Regions from separate parts of the Phocaeicola sp. ICN-14070 genome, predicted to be linked through region 2. Evidence: riboswitches for the same ligand, from Rfam matches in the RefSeq annotation. Region 2 holds a riboswitch; the other holds the start of a gene.
What was found. Region 2 has a riboswitch for cobalamin ahead of WKT20_RS07025 (TonB-dependent receptor plug domain-containing protein). Riboswitches for the same ligand answer to the same signal wherever they lie in the genome.
Positions count from the first base shown of each region.

Region 1: another riboswitch for cobalamin. It lies ahead of WKT20_RS09230 (anaerobic ribonucleoside triphosphate reductase); the one in region 2 lies ahead of WKT20_RS07025 (TonB-dependent receptor plug domain-containing protein).

Region 1 covers NZ_JBBKBF010000027.1:41,230-46,869, reverse strand. The annotation lists gene WKT20_RS09230 (anaerobic ribonucleoside triphosphate reductase) at 1-2,114, opposite strand, end outside; cobalamin riboswitch at 2,146-2,336, opposite strand; gene WKT20_RS09225 (CCA tRNA nucleotidyltransferase) at 2,594-4,024, opposite strand; gene WKT20_RS09220 (hypothetical protein) at 4,353-5,177, shown strand; gene WKT20_RS09215 (acyl-CoA thioesterase) at 5,224-5,640, opposite strand, start outside.
Region 2 covers NZ_JBBKBF010000017.1:45,070-58,031, reverse strand. The annotation lists gene rfbB (dTDP-glucose 4,6-dehydratase) at 1-1,067, opposite strand, end outside; gene WKT20_RS07040 (metallophosphoesterase family protein) at 1,131-1,622, opposite strand; gene WKT20_RS07035 (RNA degradosome polyphosphate kinase) at 1,686-3,743, shown strand; gene WKT20_RS07030 (potassium/proton antiporter) at 3,740-5,200, opposite strand; cobalamin riboswitch at 5,593-5,803, shown strand; gene WKT20_RS07025 (TonB-dependent receptor plug domain-containing protein) at 5,863-7,902, shown strand; gene WKT20_RS07020 (DUF5074 domain-containing protein) at 7,915-9,030, shown strand; gene WKT20_RS07015 (ABC transporter substrate-binding protein) at 9,036-10,172, shown strand; gene WKT20_RS07010 (iron ABC transporter permease) at 10,169-11,209, shown strand; gene WKT20_RS07005 (ABC transporter ATP-binding protein) at 11,209-12,222, shown strand; gene WKT20_RS07000 (hypothetical protein) at 12,298-12,705, shown strand; gene WKT20_RS06995 (DUF3440 domain-containing protein) at 12,692-12,962, shown strand, end outside.

The sequences.
Region 1 (5,640 bases), on a different contig from region 2:
TCTACGTAGGTGATGTGTCCGCCACGTGTCAGTGCATGGAAAGGAGCTTCACATTTGATTTTCTCGACAATGGTAATCGGTTCTTTCACGTCCACATGGAATGAGTTGACATAGTAATCACGGTCGTTTACTCCTTCAATGATTCCATATTTGCGTTTGTCCATACGGGTAAATCTACCGGACAATCCTTCGGCGGGAGTTGCCAGTACCGAATAATTCAATCCGTATTTCTTTTTGTAGTCTTCGGCCACTTTGTTCATCTCTTCAATAGCCTCGTAAAGCGTGTTCCACGCCTGCTGGTTATGTCCATGTCCTTGGCCGTATAATGCCATCATAGCATTGTGTCCTCCAATAAAGCCGATACCTAAAGTACCCTGTTTCAACACATCTCCGACTTCTTCGTTGGGATGAAGGGCACCTCCACCTTTCCATACATTATTGCCCATCATGAACGGGAACTGACGCGCAAGAGCGGTATGCTGGTACTGGTAACGGGTATACAACTGCTCTGCGATGAATTCAGCCATGGAGTGTACCGACTGGAGGAAAAATTCCTTTGCTTTCTGGAGCTTGCCTTCCGGAGTCTCGTTAGTCAGACTTTCTGCTTTCCGGTGCGCTTCAATGGCCAGACGAGGCAGGTTCATGGTCGTAAATGAAAGGTTACCTCTTCCCAATGAAGTCTTTTCTCCATTCAGGTTCTCGAATACGCGTGTGCGGCATCCCATGGTTGCCAGTTCATAACGGTAACGTTTCGGGTCGTCAGCACTCCATTTCTCGTGTTTGTTGAACGGAGTATCCAGGAACATAAAGTTAGGGAACAGTGCTTTGGCCGTCGTACGGCATGCCTGCAGGAAGAGGTCGAAGTTTGGGCATTCAAACTTCACTTCTCCTGAGAGAGCTGCTTCAAAATCCTTCATGGCCAGTTGATAATCGGCTTCGGAATAGCTCACTCCGTCTTTCACTTTAAAAATCTGGATAGGGAAGACTGGAACTTCTCCATGATTCCCCAAGCCTTCGATGGTAGCTTTCAATAATTCCTGAATCACCATTCTTCCTTCTGCCGAGGTGTCCGTACCATAATTGATGGAACTGAATACCACCTGATTACCTCCTCTGGAATGCATGGTGTTCAAGTTGTGGATAAAGCCCTCCATGGCCTGATGTGTATCTTTGCGGGTTTGTGCCAGCGTTTTGCGGAGCACGTACTTCAATTCGTCTGCTGTCAGGTCGATGCCTTCCGCTTGCAAAGAATCCAAGTAAGCCTTTTCAGTCTCTTCGTTAGGAGCGATGCTGTGGAAATGGGCACGTATCCCTTTCAGGATTTCTTTCTCGTCCGTTGTGTGGCCTTTGATGTCGAGCAGCAATCCTAAATGAGTAGCCATGACTTTCTGGAAACTTTTCAGCACTCCCTTGGCCATGAAAAAGTCGAAGGCCGGAATTGCCTGTCCTCCGTGCTGTTCATTCTGGTTCGTCTGGAAAATGATGGTAGCCAGTGTAGCGTAACTCTGGATGGACTGCGGCGTACGGATGCTTCCGTTCTTGGTGTGAAATCCGCGTTCGAACAAATCATCTAAGTCATACTGTATGCAGGTAGTCGTCTTTGTGGGATAATAATCCAGGTCGTGGATGTGTATGTCGCCCATCTGATGCGCTTCTGCATATTTTTTCGGAAGAAGATATTTGTAAGTATAGTCCTTGGTGATTTCTGAAGCAAAAGTCATCATCTGTCCGGCCGGTGTATGACTTGACATGTTGGCATTGTTCAGGTTTACATCATTCTTGTCGATGGCCACAATACCGTCCATGATATGTTTGATGTGTGTTTTCCGGTCTCTTTCCGTATTTCTCCACTGACGGTAGATGATGTATTTCTTGGCCACTTCTGGCTGCCCCTTCATTAATTCGTTTTCCACAAGGTCCTGAATTTCTTCCACACCGATGGTAGGCTGCGAGAAGTGTGACACTACCTGTCGGGTAATCAGATCCAGTTCCTCTTTCTGCTGAGGAATGCCGGTTGCTTCAAAAGCCTTTCCGATGGCGTTGGTGATTTTTGCGGCTGAAAAGTTTTCCTGCTTTCCGTCGCGCTTGATGATGCGGATTTCTGTCAAATTCATTTTTTCAATTAAATGAGGTAAAACATAACTTATAATTGTGCTTTTCCGGGCAGGTCTTCTGACTGATCTTTCCCCACAGACGCCTTCCCATGAATTCGATTCACAGTGGCTTGCAATGCATGTCCAGGTTTACGCAAGAATCACAGCAGCAGGTACTGTTGCCGATTTCCACGGCATTCCCTTTTGAAACGGTTAGGTTACCTTTTGAAAAGCAGGACAAAGATAGAGATTTGGGAGAAAAATAAAAAATGAGATTTTCCGAATGTTTCTAAATTGGGAGAACTTTTATGAACGAAATCCTCCTTGTATGACATTGTAGGAGGTTTAATTGGGTAACTCTAATTTGTAATAGCTCTCAGATATTGGAAATTCTGAAATATTTTTCTAGTTTGTCGACAAGCGAATAACTATATCGGAAAAATCTTTCGAAGCTTCTGTAGGTCAAGGGTGACAGAGGCTTCGAAAGAGGTTGGGTTAGCTTATTTTTTTTCAGGCAGGTTCACGGGCTTTAGTCCCATTTGTTCCGCCTTTTTCAGCATATATTCAAAGGCTGCGTCGTGCTCGTTCGGGATGGCACCATCCAGAATCGCATCCTTGATAGAACTTTTCAGGCTTCCGATTTCACGGCAAGGCTGCAGGTTGAATACCTGCATGATTTCGGCTCCGTCTACGGGCGGTTGGAAGTTCCGGATGCGGTCTTTTTCTTCCAAATCTTTCAGCTTCTGGCGCACCAGTTTGAAGTTGTCCAGAAAGCGTTGCTTGCGGGCTTCGTTTTTGGAAGTAATATCTGCTTCGCAAAGCATCATCAGATCGTCGATGTCATCACCGGCTTCGAAGAGCAGGCGGCGTACGGCCGAGTCGGTCACTTCTTCATCGGCAATCACAATCGGACGCATGTGCAGACCGACGAGTTTCTGTACGTACTTCATTTTCTCGTTCATCGGAAGCTTCATCTTACGGAAGATTTCCGGAATCATTTTCTCACCGATGAAATTGTGGTTATGGAAGGTCCATCCTGCCTTAGGTTCCCAGCGTTTGGTTCTCGGTTTGCCAATATCGTGTAGCAGGGTAGCCCAGCGTAGCCACAAGTCGTTGCTTACGCGTGAAATATTATCCACCACTTCAAGCGTGTGGTAGAAATTGTCTTTGTGACCGCGTCCGTTGCGTACTTCCACTCCCTGCAGTGCCACCAGTTCCGGAAAAATCAATTCCAGCAGTCCGCAGCGGTCCAGGTCGATAAAACCCTTGGAAGGGACAGGTGACAGCAAAATCTTGTTCAGTTCGTCGGCGATACGTTCGCGCGAGATAATCTTGATGCGTTCCTTGTTGCGTTCCAGTGCTTCGAACGTTTCATCGTCTATATAGAAATTCAATTGCGTGGCAAATCGTATGCAGCGCATCATGCGCAGCGGGTCGTCGCTGAACGTGATGTCCGGATCAAGCGGAGTACGGATGGTACGTTCCTTCAGGTCATCCAGCCCGCCGAAGGGGTCTACCAATTCTCCGAAACGTGCCTTGTTCAGGCAAACCGCCATGGCATTGATGGTGAAGTCTCTGCGGTTCTGGTCATCTTCCAGTGTGCCGTCTTCTACTATCGGCTTGCGGCTGTCGTGGCTATACGATTCCTTGCGTGCCCCTACAAACTCCACTTCGGTATCCTTGAACTTGACTTGTGCCGTACCGAAGTTCTTGAAAACAGATACATGCGCACCTCGTCCCAGCTTTTTGCCGAAAGCCTGAGCCATTTCAATTCCGCTTCCTACCACCACTACATCTATGTCCTTGGAAGGTCTGTTCAGGAAAATATCTCTTACATATCCACCTACAACATAGCATTCCAGTCCCAGCTCATCGGCCGTTTCTGATATCAGACTAAAAATTCTGCCAGCGAAGTGTTCTTTCAGTTCCATTGTATGCATTTTTTCAATTTGCCGCAAAGTTACAAAAAAAATCCCTTTGTCCATTTTTTGCCGCTTGCTTGAAATCTTACATTTGTTTTTCTGGTTGTGGAAAGACATTGAGGAAACATCAGGCTGTTAAGAAACAAACCTTTCTGCATGTTTTACGTTTCGCTTGTGCGAACCCTATGTTTCTCAAGGCCGAAACGTAGGTTTTCCTTTCGCAAAACGTAGGTTTCCGGTGAGGGAAACATAGAAAATGCATGGAAAAAAGCAGGAATGTGCGGAGGAGTTCCGAAAATAGTTGTATTTTTGCCTGCATAGAATGATAGATAAACGTATGAAAAAGATAGGATTATTGCTCGTTCCGATGGCATTGGCACTTTCTGCTTGCCAGAACGGTGAGAAGCAGGCTGGCCAGTTGTTTCAGCGTGCGGAATCTGCGTATGCGGCAGGTGAGTACAGCCTGGCTAAATTGCAGATAGATAGTATTCGTACCCTGTATCCCAAGGCATTTGAAGTGCGCAAGGCGGGCATCAAGCTGATGCAGCAGATTGACCTGGCTGAACAGACCAAGACGTTGGCTTATCTGGACAGCATGATGACGGTGAAGCAGGCTGCGCTTGACTCCATCAAGGGAAAGTTTGTATTGGAAAAAGATACAGCCTATCAGGAAGTAGGAAATTATTTTTATCCCACTCAGGTGGTCGAAAAAAACATTGGCCGTTCGTTCTTGCGTGCGCAGGTGAGCGAATTAGGTGAGATGTCGCTGACCTCTATTTGTTGTGCGGGAGGAAGTATTCATCATACGGCTGTAAAGGTTTCCGTGGATGATACTTTTGCGGAGACTCCTACGTCAATAGATAGTTATGAAACTACAGACTTGGGACGTCCGGTAGAAAAGGCCGACTATAAACTGGGTAATGACGGAGGGGTGATTGCATTTCTGGTTGCCAATCGTGATAAGAAAAACATCCGTCTGGAATTTATCGGCGACCGGAACTATAAGACAGTGATGCATCCGAATGATGTGAAGGCAGTCGCAGAACTGAGTGATCTGGCACGTGTGTTGTCTGCCATCGAAGAAATCAAGAAAGAACAGAAAGAGGCCAACTTGAAAATCAAGTTTGTGAAACGGAAGATGGAAGAGAATACGGAAGAATAAAACTTTGTACAAACATAAGAAATCCTGCCCTAAGGGCAGGATTTTTTTATTGAATAGGCTGGGATAGTTCGCTTAATGTTTTTCCTTCATAATCACAGATAGCTTGTTTATATGCCATCGGAATTTCCATGGGTTCTTTGGTCAGTATATCATATCCCACTAATACGGTACGGCACTGGCACTTCAATACACCGCTGGCCTTATTGAAGGCTCGTTGTAGCATGGTTAAACTCTTATGCCCGAGGTGGATCACAGTCGTTTCAATCATGAGTTCGTCAGAAAAGAATACAGGTGCTAAAAAGTCTGCATTGATATTGACTACTACCACATTGAATTTGTCGCGTTCTTCTTCCCCAAACACATCGCGGAAATAGGATGTTTTAGCCAGGTCGTACAACGAAAAATACACGGAATTATTCATGTGACCGTACTGGTCTACATCACTGAAACGGATTTGTACAGG
Region 2 (12,962 bases):
TTGTCAAGATACCATCGGATTGTTTTTACAATACCATCTTCAAATTTTGTTTCAGGTGTCCATCCGAGCTCGCGGGTGATTTTGGTCGGGTCAATGGCATAACGCTGGTCATGTCCGAGTCTGTCCTTGACAAAAGTAATCAGCGAATCGTTAATCCAGTCAATGCTGATTTGTCCGTCAGGAGTCATTTCCTTCTTTTTAAGTATATTCCGGTATTCCGGTTGCTCGGTCATTATTTGATGAATGGTTGCAATGGTCAGTTTAACGATTTCAATATTCTGTTTTTCGTTATGACCTCCTACATTATAAATTTCACCATCCTTTCCGTTATGGATAATCATGTCGATAGCTTTACAATGATCTTCCACGTAGAGCCAGTCGCGTACGTTGGTACCGTCTCCATATACAGGCAGACGTTTTCCTTCCAGAATGTTCTTGATAATGAGAGGAATCAGTTTTTCAGGGAAATGGTATGGTCCGTAGTTGTTGGAGCAGCGGCTGATAGTGACAGGCATTTTATAGGTGTCACGGTAAGCCATTACGATTAAATCAGCACTGGTTTTTGAGGCGCTGTACGGACTGTGCGGACAAAGCGGAGTTTCTTCGGTGAAATATCCTTCTGTCCCTAAAGAACCATATACTTCATCAGTAGAAACCTGGTGGAATCGAACGCCTTTTTTCCAGGTAGGATAGCCGTTTTCATCTTTTCCTGTGACCCATGCACGACGGGCTGCATCCAGTAGGTTCTGTGTTCCCAAAATGTTGGTCTGTAAGAATAATTGCGGATTTTCGATGCTGCGGTCCACATGACTTTCAGCTGCAAAGTTTACGATGTAATCAAACTTGTAGTCAGCAAATAACTGGTCGGCCAAATTACGGTCACAGATATTTCCTTTTACAAAGAAGCAACGTTCGTTGTCGATGTCCTGTGAGATTGTTTCCAGGTTCCCGGCATATGTCAAAGCGTCGAGAATTACAATCTTGATGTCGTCATGTTTGCCCAGAATATATTTTATATAATTGGCTCCGATGAATCCGGCAGCTCCAGTAACTAGATAAGTTTTCATATAGAGTTTTATTTTGAATGCAAATTTCGGAAAGTTTTTTGGATGTGACAAGACTTTTTTGTTTTAATCATTCAATTCAATTACCTCCAGGTCAGAGAAATTTCCGTTTTCTATGTTGAATCGTACAAGTGTGCGTACCCGATGAAAACCATATTTTCCGGCAGCTCCCGGGTTGATATTGAGTAACCCCAGGTTGCGGTCGTATTTAACTTTTAGAATGTGTGAATGGCCACTGATAAACAGCTTTGGGGGATGTATCATAAGTGTTTCCCGAATGGAAGAATCATACTTTCCAGGATAACCTCCGATGTGTTTGATGAGTATGTCGGTACCTTCCAGTTGGAAACGGTTGATTTCTGGGAAGCGTATACGCAAGTCTTGTCCGTCGATGTTGCCATAGACAGCTCTCAGTGGACGAAAATCCGCCAGACGTTCGGCTACCTCCAATGAACCGATGTCGCCGGCATGCCATATTTCGTCACAATTTTCGAAATATTTCAGGTAACGTTTGTCCCAGTAGCTGTGGGTATCCGATAAGAGTCCGATTCTTTTCATTTTTCTTTTGCTTTTGTCCGGCAAAGATACTACATTTGAAAAAACCTTGAATGATTTCAGTATATGGAAAAACACTATAATTATTTCAACCGAGATATAAGCTGGTTGTCATTTAATCACCGCGTATTGCTGGAGGCAGATGATGATACGCTTCCTCTGTTCGAAAGAATTAATTTCATAGCTATTTATTCGTCGAATCTTGAAGAGTTTTATCAGGTTCGTGTGGCGGAACATAAAGCGGTAGCATCTGGAGGTAAGAGTGAAGACATGACTGTGGAGGAAGCTCATAATCTGATTCGGCAGATTACGGATACGGTGAACCGTCAGTTGGAAGACCGTGTACGCATCTATGAAGAAAAGATTCTTCCGGCATTACGACGTAATCATGTGGTGTTTTACCAGAGTAAAAGCGAGGTGGAGGATTTTCATAAGGAGTTTGTGCATCGCTTTTTTATGGAAGAAGTGTTTCCCTACATTCAGCCGGTGAAAATCGATCCGGATAATGTGCGCTTTTTCTTGAGGGACAGACGTTTGTATCTGGCTGTAAGGGTATGGAAAGATGCGCAGGAGAAGCCGGAATATTATATTATAAAAATGCCTTATAGTAAGGTGCCCCGCTTTGTGCAGCTTCCTTCGCATGAGGGATATTATTACCTCATGTTTCTGGAGGATATAATTAAGGCCAATTTGAAAGAGGTGTTTATTGGCTACAAGGTAGAATGCAGTTATTGTTGTAAGATTTCACGTGATGCTGATGTGTTTGTAGATGATGTACCTGCTGAGAGCATGGTGGAAAAATTGAAGGAGAAGGTGAAGAAACGTAAGATTGGGGCCATCTGCCGTTTTGTGTATGACCGGAAAATGCCGGATGATTTTCTGGATGCCCTGGTAGAAGCGCTGGGAATTAACCGGGAAGAGCTTGTGCCGGGTGATAAGCATCTGAATCTGGAAGACTTGGCGTCCCTTCCCAATCCGAATCCAGATATTCCGGCCATCGTCAAGCCGCAGCCGATGTTCTTGCCCGGGATGAACGAAAAACACTTTATGTATCGCCGGATAGCCAAACGGGATATGCTGCTTTATTATCCGTATCACAGTTTTGAACATTTCATTCATTTTCTGTATGAAGCCGTTCACGATCCATTTTGTCGTGAAATCATGATTACGCAGTATCGTGTGGCGGAACATTCGGAAGTGATTAATGCCTTGATTGCTGCCGCACGAAACGGGAAACATGTCACGGTGTTTGTGGAACTGAAAGCCCGTTTTGATGAAGAGAATAACCTAGCTACGGCCGAATTGATGCGGAAGGCGGGGATTGACATTATATTCAGCATTCCGGGACTGAAAGTACATGCCAAGGTTGCATTGATTCTCCGGAAGAATGACAAGGGAGAACGGTTAAGAAGCTACGCGTATGTCAGTACGGGTAATTTTAATGAGAAGACAGCAAAAATTTATGCAGACATAGCTTTGTATACTTGCAACAAGCAGATAGTGGACGACATGTGTACCCTGTTTAAGGTCTTGCGGAAAGAAGTGACAGAGCCTCGTTTCAAACGCCTGTTGATAGCACGGTTCAATCTGCTTCCGGAATTAAAAGCTCTGATTCAACAGGAAATTGATTTTGTAAAAGAAGGAAAGCCTGGTCGGATTATTTTGAAGATGAATGCCTTGCAGGATACGGCTATGATAGATGAGCTGTATCGTGCCAGTGAGGCAGGGGTGCAGATTGATTTGATTGTAAGAGGAATCTGCTGTCTGGTTCCGGGAGAATCGTTTAGTCGGAATATTCGGGTTACCCGTATCGTGGATAGTTTTTTGGAGCATGCCCGCGTGTGGTACTTTGGGAATGGAGGTGATCCGTTAGTTTTTATCGGTTCGCCCGACTGGATGCGTCGTAATTTGTATCGTCGTATCGAGGCGGTAACTCCTATTCTCGACGGCAGACTTCGTCGGGAATTGACAGACATGCTGGAACTCCAGTTATCGGCCAATCGGAAAGCATGTTGGGTAGATAATCAGTTGCGGAATATCTTTAAAAGAAAACCGGGTAACGATGATGTGCGCGCGCAGTACGATTTTTATGAATATTTGAAAAACAAGTTGGCTGAGAACTAATCAGCCGACTTGTTTTTGTTTTCTGATATAAGCAGTAATTTGTCTCCTGGTTTCAATTCCATTTGTCCGTTGGGAATCAGGAACTCACTGCCACGTTTCACGAGCATAACCAACGTTCCTTTGGGAATCTGCATTTCGGCCAGTCTGTTTTTATTTTCCAGCATTTCGGCTGTCAGGGTGAGGTCATTCAGGCGGGTGTCGATTTCTTCCGGCAGTTCCACTCCAAATTCATTCCCTTCTTTAGGTGCGGGCAAGTCCAGCTGCAGGATTTTTGCCGCCTTTGTAATGGTCATCCCCTGAATGACCAAAGACAGAAGCGTGATGAAGAATACAATGTTGAACAATTGCTGCGAACCTTCAATCTGTGCCAATACCGGATAAGTCGCAAAAATGATGGGGGTAGCTCCTCTCAGTCCCACCCACGAAACAAACAGTCTGCCTTTATTCGTAATGTTACGGAAAGGTAGCAGGCAGAGGAATACGCTGAGCGGACGGGCAACGAGAATCATAAACACACCAATCAGTAAGGCTACCGCTGCGATATCGAGCATTTCGTGTGGGTTGACCAGTAGTCCTAAAGTAAGGAACATGATAATTTGGAAAAGCCAGGTCAGTCCGCTCATAAAGGTATTGATTTCTTTTCGGAAAGCCAGTCGGGTGTTTCCAAGAATGACTCCCATGATGTAGACAGCCAGATAGGCATTTCCTTTCAGCAGGTCCGTAATGGTGAAGGTAATGAATACCAGGCTCAACAAGAGGATTGAGTAAAGCGAACTGTTGGACAGGTTGATGCGGTTTATCAGCCATACGCTGAATCGTCCCATGGCGTAACCGATGACTCCACCGAAGAAGAACTGCACGAGCAGGTCTTTGGTAATCAGTAGAAAATCAGGATTACTTCCACTTGAAATCACTTGTATCAGTACGATGGTCAGCATGTAGGCCATCGGGTCGTTACTTCCACTCTCCAATTCTAGCATGGGGCGTAGATTCTGTTTCAAGTTCATGCGCTGGGAGCGGAGTAGGTTGAACACAGAAGCAGAGTCTGTAGACGACATGGTAGCGGCAAGCAGCAAGGAACTAAGCAGGGTTAATTCTATGTTGGTTCGGTTCCAGTCGGAAATATAGAATATAAATATACCGGTCAGCAAGGTTGTAAGCAATACACCGGCAGTTGACAGTACAATACCGGGAGTAAGGATGGGTTTGATTTCGTTGTATTTGGTATCCATACCTCCGGAAAACAGGATAATACTTAGTGCCATCATTCCAATGAATTGCGCGTCTGAAGCACTGTTGAATTGCAGTCCGAGTCCGTCACTGCCAAAACACATTCCTACTATCAGGAAAAGTAGAAGAGTGGGAATACCAAACCGGTATCCGGTTTTACTGATGAGAATGCTGGAAAAAATAAGGATGGAGCCAATCATCAGTATGTTTTCAGCTGTAAAAATCATGATTATGTAATAATAAATAAAGTAATGTGAATGTTGTATATGTATTATAATGTTCAAAGGTAAGAAAATGTTTGGCAGGCAAATGCTTTTTGTAAAGATTTTTGTGAATCTATTGTCTCTTCTGTAGTACTTTTTCAGTATGTACTTGCTAAAAGTGGAAAATTCTACGACAAATTCTCTGTTTCACACTGTGAAATACAAAAACCATAGTGTGGGATACATATTTCACACTGTGGGATATAAATCTCGCACTGTGAAACAGAGAACTTTTTCCTACGTTTTGTAGAATGTATGAGGAGAAAATTAGGAATATGTAGGGCAATTTATACTTGTTTGTGGAATGGTACTATAATTCTATAGAAATTTATTTTTGTTTTCAAGGAAAAATGTATATTTGCAATGTTTTGTTCCGTATTGATTTCCGGTTTGGCGAAATCGCGGATGAAAAGGGAATCGGGTGAAAGTCCCGGACAGTCCCGCTGCTGTAAGCTCCAGACATTTACGTTTGTCTACCCTCTGCAAGGCCACTGTCTTTTAAATGAAGATGGGAAGGCAAGACAAACGGGAGTAAGTCAGAAGACCTGCAAAACAAAGTCATGCTTGCATTCTCGAGGAAAGAATGGCAAGAACGTGCGTAATGTAGAATTACAATTAAAACTTAAATGAACAGATTGAAGAAACTGGCTATTACTGTCGGCTGTCGCTTTCTTATAGCTATGTGTCTTTGCTTGTTTGCAGGTGTAGATATTATTTATGCCCAACATGCGGACTCTGATAGTATTACAGGAAAGGTGCACCAGATTCCGGATGTGACGGTGAGTGGGAAGAAGACGATGAATAAAATATCTTCAGTTGTTCCCGTGCAGCGTTTGGGAAAAGACATGATGGAAGATCTGGGTATTCAGAATATGGCAGATGCGGTAAGGCGTTTTGCAGGCACTGATGTGCGTGATTATGGAGGTACGGGAGGATTGAAAACAGTTTCCGTTCGAAATATGGGAGCTGCCCATACTGCAATTAGTTATGATGGAGTTGCGGTAAGCAATTGTCAGGCTGGACAGATAGATATAGGGCGTTTTTCTTTAGACAACGTAGAGTCTTTATCGTTAAGTGTAGGTCAGAATGAAGATATGCTTCAGTCTGCCAGACTGTATGCTTCGGCTGGAGTCTTGAATATTGAAACATCTCGTCCCGAGTTTCTGGAGGATAGAAAATGGCAATTGTTGTTTCAGGTAAAAAGCGGTTCTTTTGGACTGGTTAATCCTTATTTTCGATATGGACAACAGCTAGGCGAAAAGACGGTCTTGTCTGTTGACGGAGACTATTTACGTTCGGATGGACAGTATCCTTTTTTGCTGAAAAATGGGAAATATACTCAGACAGAGAAAAGAACGAATTCGGAAGTGGATTCCTGGCATACGGAATGGAATCTTGTTCATGAATTTAAGGAAGATAAAAAATTGAATGTTAAGGCATACTATTATCAGTCAGAACGTGGATTACCGGGAGCTGTGATTTTGTATAATCCTGTTTCAAATGAACGCCTTTGGGATAAGAATGCTTTTGTGCAAGCAAAATATCAGGATAAAATAGCTGAGAAATGGTCATTACAGGCATTGGCTAAATACAATTATGCCTGGAATAAATACCAGGATAAGGGGGCACAATATGAGGGGGGAGTTTCCACAGATCATTATACCCAGCATGAATATTATGCCTCAGGAGCTGTTTTGTATCGACCGTTTCAGGGCTTTTCCGTATCATTGGCTCAAGATTTAGCAGTGAATACACTGGATAGCAATTTACCGGATTGTCCGTTTCCCACTCGTGTGACTTCTTTGACAGCCTTACATGCTCGCTATCAATTGGATGGTGTGCAAATGGATGCTTCCTTGATAAATACATATATAAAGGAACATGTGGAGAGTGGAGAAAAGCCGGATGATTTGAAGAAATTATCCCCTTCTTTTTCGGTGAATTGGAAACCTTTCAGTGAACAAGATTTCTTTTTAAGGGCTATGTATAAAAGTACTTTTCGTACCCCAACCTTTAACGACTTGTATTATTATCGTTTAGGAAATCGTTCTCTTCGTCCGGAAAAAGCAAAGGAATATAACATAGGCGTAACGTGGGGGGCCAAAAGGAACTCTGTATGGGACTATTTGACATTTACAGGAGATGTGTACTTCAATCAGGTAACAGACAAGATAGTGGCTTTTCCTTCTACTTATGTATGGAGAATGGCGAATTATGGGAAAACTCATATATGGGGAGTGGATATTACTCTTTCTATGGGTATTCCTTTAGGTGAATTGTTTAAAGCATATGTATCAGGAAGTTATACATGGCAAAAGGCTGTTGATTTGACTGACCCGAATGCTAAAAATTATAAGGATCAATTGCCTTATACGCCAGAACATAATGGGAACGGTTCCGTCATTTTGGAAACTCCATGGGTAAAATTAGGATATAGTTTGATTGGAGTCGGAAAAAGATATTACTTCTCACAGAATATTCCAGAGAATGAGATTGAAGGATATGTGGAACAAACGCTAACTCTTTCTCGGCAATTTTCATTTAAGACCTGTCGTTTAAGACTACAGGCAGATTTAATTAATTTCATGAATGAGCAATATGAGGTAATAAAGTATTATCCAATGCCAGGGCGTTCATGGAAAATAACAGCTGCTATTCATTTTTAAATTTAAATATTTATGCAATTTAGAAAATTATTTTTCAGTTTGTGCTGCATGGTGACATTAGGAGCGTCACTGGTAGCTTGTAGCGAAGATGAAGAGTTATTTGATGACAGTGGTTCTAAGGTTACCCTTCCTACTCATCGGGCATTTATTCTGAATGAAGGTACCATGGGGTATAACAATGCAACATTGTCTTTTTATGCACCGGATAAAGATGCCGAATTTATTAATGATATTTTTTATACTCAGAATCAGGCTAAATTAGGTGATACAGGACAGTCCATGATTGAATATAATAATGACCTTTATGCAATTATTGCAGGTTCAAGATATTTGGTTCGGATGAATACGGCTGGAGTAGAGAAACAGCGCTATACAATTCCAGAATCAGAGGGAGCTCCTCGTTATTTGGCAGCTGATGACGGGTATATTTATATGACGCAATATGGTGGTCAAGTGACGAAACTGGATGCAAATACCCTGAAGGTGGTAGCTACATTTACCGGGGGAAATAACTTGGAAGGTATTGCAGAATGTGATGGCAAGTTGTACGTGGCTAATTCATATTTAAAGAATGATGCCGGGAATCAGTATCAGAAAGAGTTGTTTGTCATTAATGCAGATAACATGCAGTTAGAAACGACTTTAACTGTTGATATTAACCCGAATCAAGTGTTGGAAGAAGATGGAAAAATTTTCTTGATTTCTTGGGGAAATTATGCGGATAAAGGATATTCTGCTCAGATGATAGAGCCGCAGAATGGTAATAAGCAGACTTCGTTAGGAGTTGCTACTAATATGGCTGTAGGAGATGATATGGTGTATTTTGTAAATTCGGAAACAGATTATTCTAATTGGCCTGAAACAAGTACGAACAATACATTCTTCTCTTATAATATTAAGACTGCTACGGTAAATTCATCTTCTTTCCTGAAAAATGCACCGGCAGAACTGGCTACATCAAGTGTATACATGATGAGTGTGGATGATGAGAAGGGAGATATTTATATTGGAGTGACATTCTATTCGAACTCAAATGGTACGATGTATCGTTTTGACCGTAACGGTAACTTTGTAGAAAAGTTTGATTGTGGTGGTCAGAACCCTAAAACAATGGTTTTCATTGATTGATTTTTATGAAACAAATTTTACTATCTGCCCATATAGTAATTACAGTCTTGCTTCTCTCTGCCTGCGGCGGAGGAAGCAAGACTTCTTCCGTTCAGGAGGAAGGAGATACCCTGAAAATGAGGTATGCCACTAACTTGTCTGTGGTAAAGTTCTCTGATTATACCATGGTTTCTATCCGTAACCCATGGGATACATTGAAAATATTGCATACTTATCTGTTGACTGATAAGACTCAGCCGGTTCCGGAGAATCTGCCTGAGGGGACTGTCGTACGGGTTCCGTTGGAACGGGCTGTGGTGTATTCTGTGGTGCATGGAAGTGTGTTGAAAGAATTGGGACAGGCCAAAAGTATCAGGGGAGTCTGCAATCTGGAATATTTCAAGATGCCGGAGGTACAGAATGGATGCCGGAATGGAGAAATTGTAGATTGCGGAAACGGAATGAATCCGGATATTGAGAAAATTATCGACCTTCGTCCGGATGCTATCATGCTTTCCCCGTTTGAGAACAGCGGAGGATACGGTCGGGTAGGAAAGTTGGGAGTACCCGTAATCGAATGTGCGGATTACATGGAAACCTCCCCGTTAGGGCGTGCAGAATGGCTGCGCTTTTACGGATTGCTGGTAGGGCAGGAACAGCGGGGAGATTCACTTTTTGCACAGATAGAAAAAGAATACCTGGCAGTAAAAGATTTGGCGGCACAGGCTACCTCCCGTCCTACGGTATTAAGTGATTTGAAGTATGGCTCTGCATGGTATATTGCCGGAGGACAGAGTACTACAGGACGCTTGTATGCAGATGCCGGAGCAGATTATGTTTTTGCAGAATTGCCGAACAGTGGTTCTGTGCCGATGGCTTTTGAAGCCGTTTTCGACAAAGGAGAACATGCCGATTTCTGGTTGATAAAATACAATCAGCCACAAGATAAGACCTATAAGGAACTTCAGAAGGACTACTCGCTTTATACTCGTTTCAAGGCATTCCGCGAACGTCGGATTTATGGATGTAACACCTATCGGATACCTTTTTATGAAGAATCCCCTTTTCATCCGGAGATATTGTTGAAAGATATGGTAAAAATATTCCATCCCGAGTTGCTTGAAGGTTATGAACCGAAATATTTTAGTAATTTAGCGGAATGATACATTCTGATAAAAAACATTACGTAATATTCGGCACCCTGGCTCTTTTGATAGCGCTTTTAGTGGTAGCCAATTTATTTTTAGGTTCGGTAGATATTCCGGCGCAGGAAGTGCTGCGTATTTTAAGTGGAGAAGAGGCTGAAAAGGCAAGCTGGACGTTTATCGTGTGGGAATCGCGTTTTCCTCAATGCATCACGGCTTTGCTTTGTGGAGCAGCCTTGTCGGCTTCCGGACTGATGTTGCAGACGGTTTTCAGTAACCCATTGGCCGATTCTTCTATTTTAGGAATCAGTTCAGGAGCCAGCTTGGGAGTCGCACTTGTGATGCTTGCCGGAGGAGGAACCATTGCCACAGGTGTGTTTACACTTTCCGGATTTTTTTCTGTCATATTAGGTGCATTTTTGGGTGCTGTAGCTGTGTTGGCTTTGGTATTGTTTTTATCCTCTTTGATAAAAAGTAATGTAATGCTGCTCATAGCCGGTATCATGATAGGCTATATTACTTCTTCACTGATTTCTTTGTTGAATTTCTTTGCTACGGCAGAAGGAGTCCACTCGTATATGGTGTGGGGAATGGGAAACTTTGGTGGAGTTTCTTTGGAGCAGCTTCCGGCCTTTTCGTTGCTGACTGTGGTAGGCTTGTTAGTAGCAGTTATGCTTATTAAGCCTTTGAATGCCTTGCTTTTGGGGCCGCGCTATGCCGAAAATCTGGGAGTGAATATTCGCCGGGTACGTAACTTCTTATTGTTGGCTACCGGATTGCTGACTGCGGTAACGACTTCATTCTGTGGCCCTATATCTTTTATCGGTCTGGCAGTTCCTCATCTGGCTCGTTTGATGCTGGGTACCTCCAACCATAATTCGCTGATGCCTGTTACGCTGCTTGCCGGAGGAGCATTGGCATTGCTGTGTAACTTGATTTGCGTCCTTCCGGGAGAGTCGGGGGTAATACCGCTGAATGCCGTAACTCCAATCTTGGGGGCGCCGGTCATCATTTATGTCATTATCAATCAACGTCGAATTCAATACTTTAACTGATGAATCAATCGGAAATCGTGGTAGAGGGTCGTAACCTGACAATCGGTTATCAGGTAGGGAAGAAGCGGACGGAAGTACATTCCGGTCTGAATTTTCAGCTTTTTCGTGGGGAATTGACATGCCTACTGGGAGCGAATGGAGCAGGTAAATCTACCTTGCTTCGCACTTTGGCGGCTGCTCAACCGTCTTTATCTGGCGACTTGAAACTATTGGGGCGTGATTTGTCTGCCTACTCCGAACGTGAGTTGTCAAGAACCATAGGGGTCGTATTGACAGACCGTACGCAAGCAGGAGGGTTGACAGTATATGAACTGGTCGCCTTGGGACGACAGCCTTATACAGGATTTTTCGGACGTTTGGATAAGACCGACAAGCAGTTGGTAGAACATGCACTGCAAGCCGTAGAGATAGCACATAAGGCACGATGTTATATGGCTGAACTTTCTGACGGAGAACGACAGAAAGTGATGATTGCAAAAGCGCTGGTGCAGGAATGTCCGTTGATATTGTTGGATGAACCGACTGCTTTTTTAGATGTGGTAAGCCGTATTGAAATCATGAATCTTCTGCATCGTCTGGCCATAGAGGAAAAGAGGGCTATTCTTCTGTCTACTCATGATATTGAACAGGCGTTGGTTTTGTCTGATCGTCTTTGGCTTCTTTCTTCAACCGGAGGGTTGGAATGTGGCGTGACGGAAGATCTGATATTGAACAACCGGATGGATACATTGTTTGCCAATCATGCCCGGATTAAGTTTGATTTGATGCATGGTGGCTTTTCTCCTGAGGTGTCGGGGGAGAAATCTATTGTTTTAAAGGCGAAAGATGAAGTGCTACGTCATTGGGCGCAGAATGCTTTGAACCGTCATCATTATTTTTGTCTGGATACTTGTTCTTCCGCTCAGAAGCTGCCTTTACTGGATGTGCAAGCACCCGATATGCTTCTTTATACAGATGAAAACGGACGAACTACATGTTTTTCTACCTTTGAGGCATTACTTCATGATATATAATTATTAGTGAATAAGCTTATTTGAAAGATATTTGTTATTTTTGCTTGACATAGTTGAAACGAAAACAATAGATATATGATAGCCGTGATAAAAATGGCCGGCACATCTCCTGAACTGTACAGTTGCATAGCCCCGTTGGTGATGAATCCGGAAATTATTAAGTATAATCATAATTATCCCTTTAAAACCAATGAATCATTTATTTGGTTTGTGGCATTTTATGCTAATCAGGTAGTCGGTTTTTTTCCTGTAGAGGTACGGAAAAAATCTTTGGTAATCAATAACTATTATGTCAGTAATGACGATGAAGATGTTTTTGTGAGCTTATTGAAGGCTGTGGATAATGATTTCTTGGGAGAAGAAAGGGACGTGGAGGCTGTTGTTCAGAAACCTCATGAATCATATTTCCGTACACACGGATTTGAAATAGAACGTGCGTGGAGCTTGTATCTTAAAATGAGGAAGAAGCATGAAAACGAATGAAAAACCGAAAAATGTCTATGAACTGACACAAGAGCGTTTGGCTGTTCTTTTTAAAGAATTTGATAACATTTACGTGTCGTTTTCTGGAGGAAAGGACAGTGGTGTGCTGCTTAATTTATGTATTGATTATATACGTCGGCATCAACTGAATATAAAGCTTGGTGTCTTTTTTATGGATTATGAAGTGCAGTATGACCATACCATTGAGTTTGTTAATCGTATTTTGGAGAAGAATAAAGATATTCTTGATGTGTATC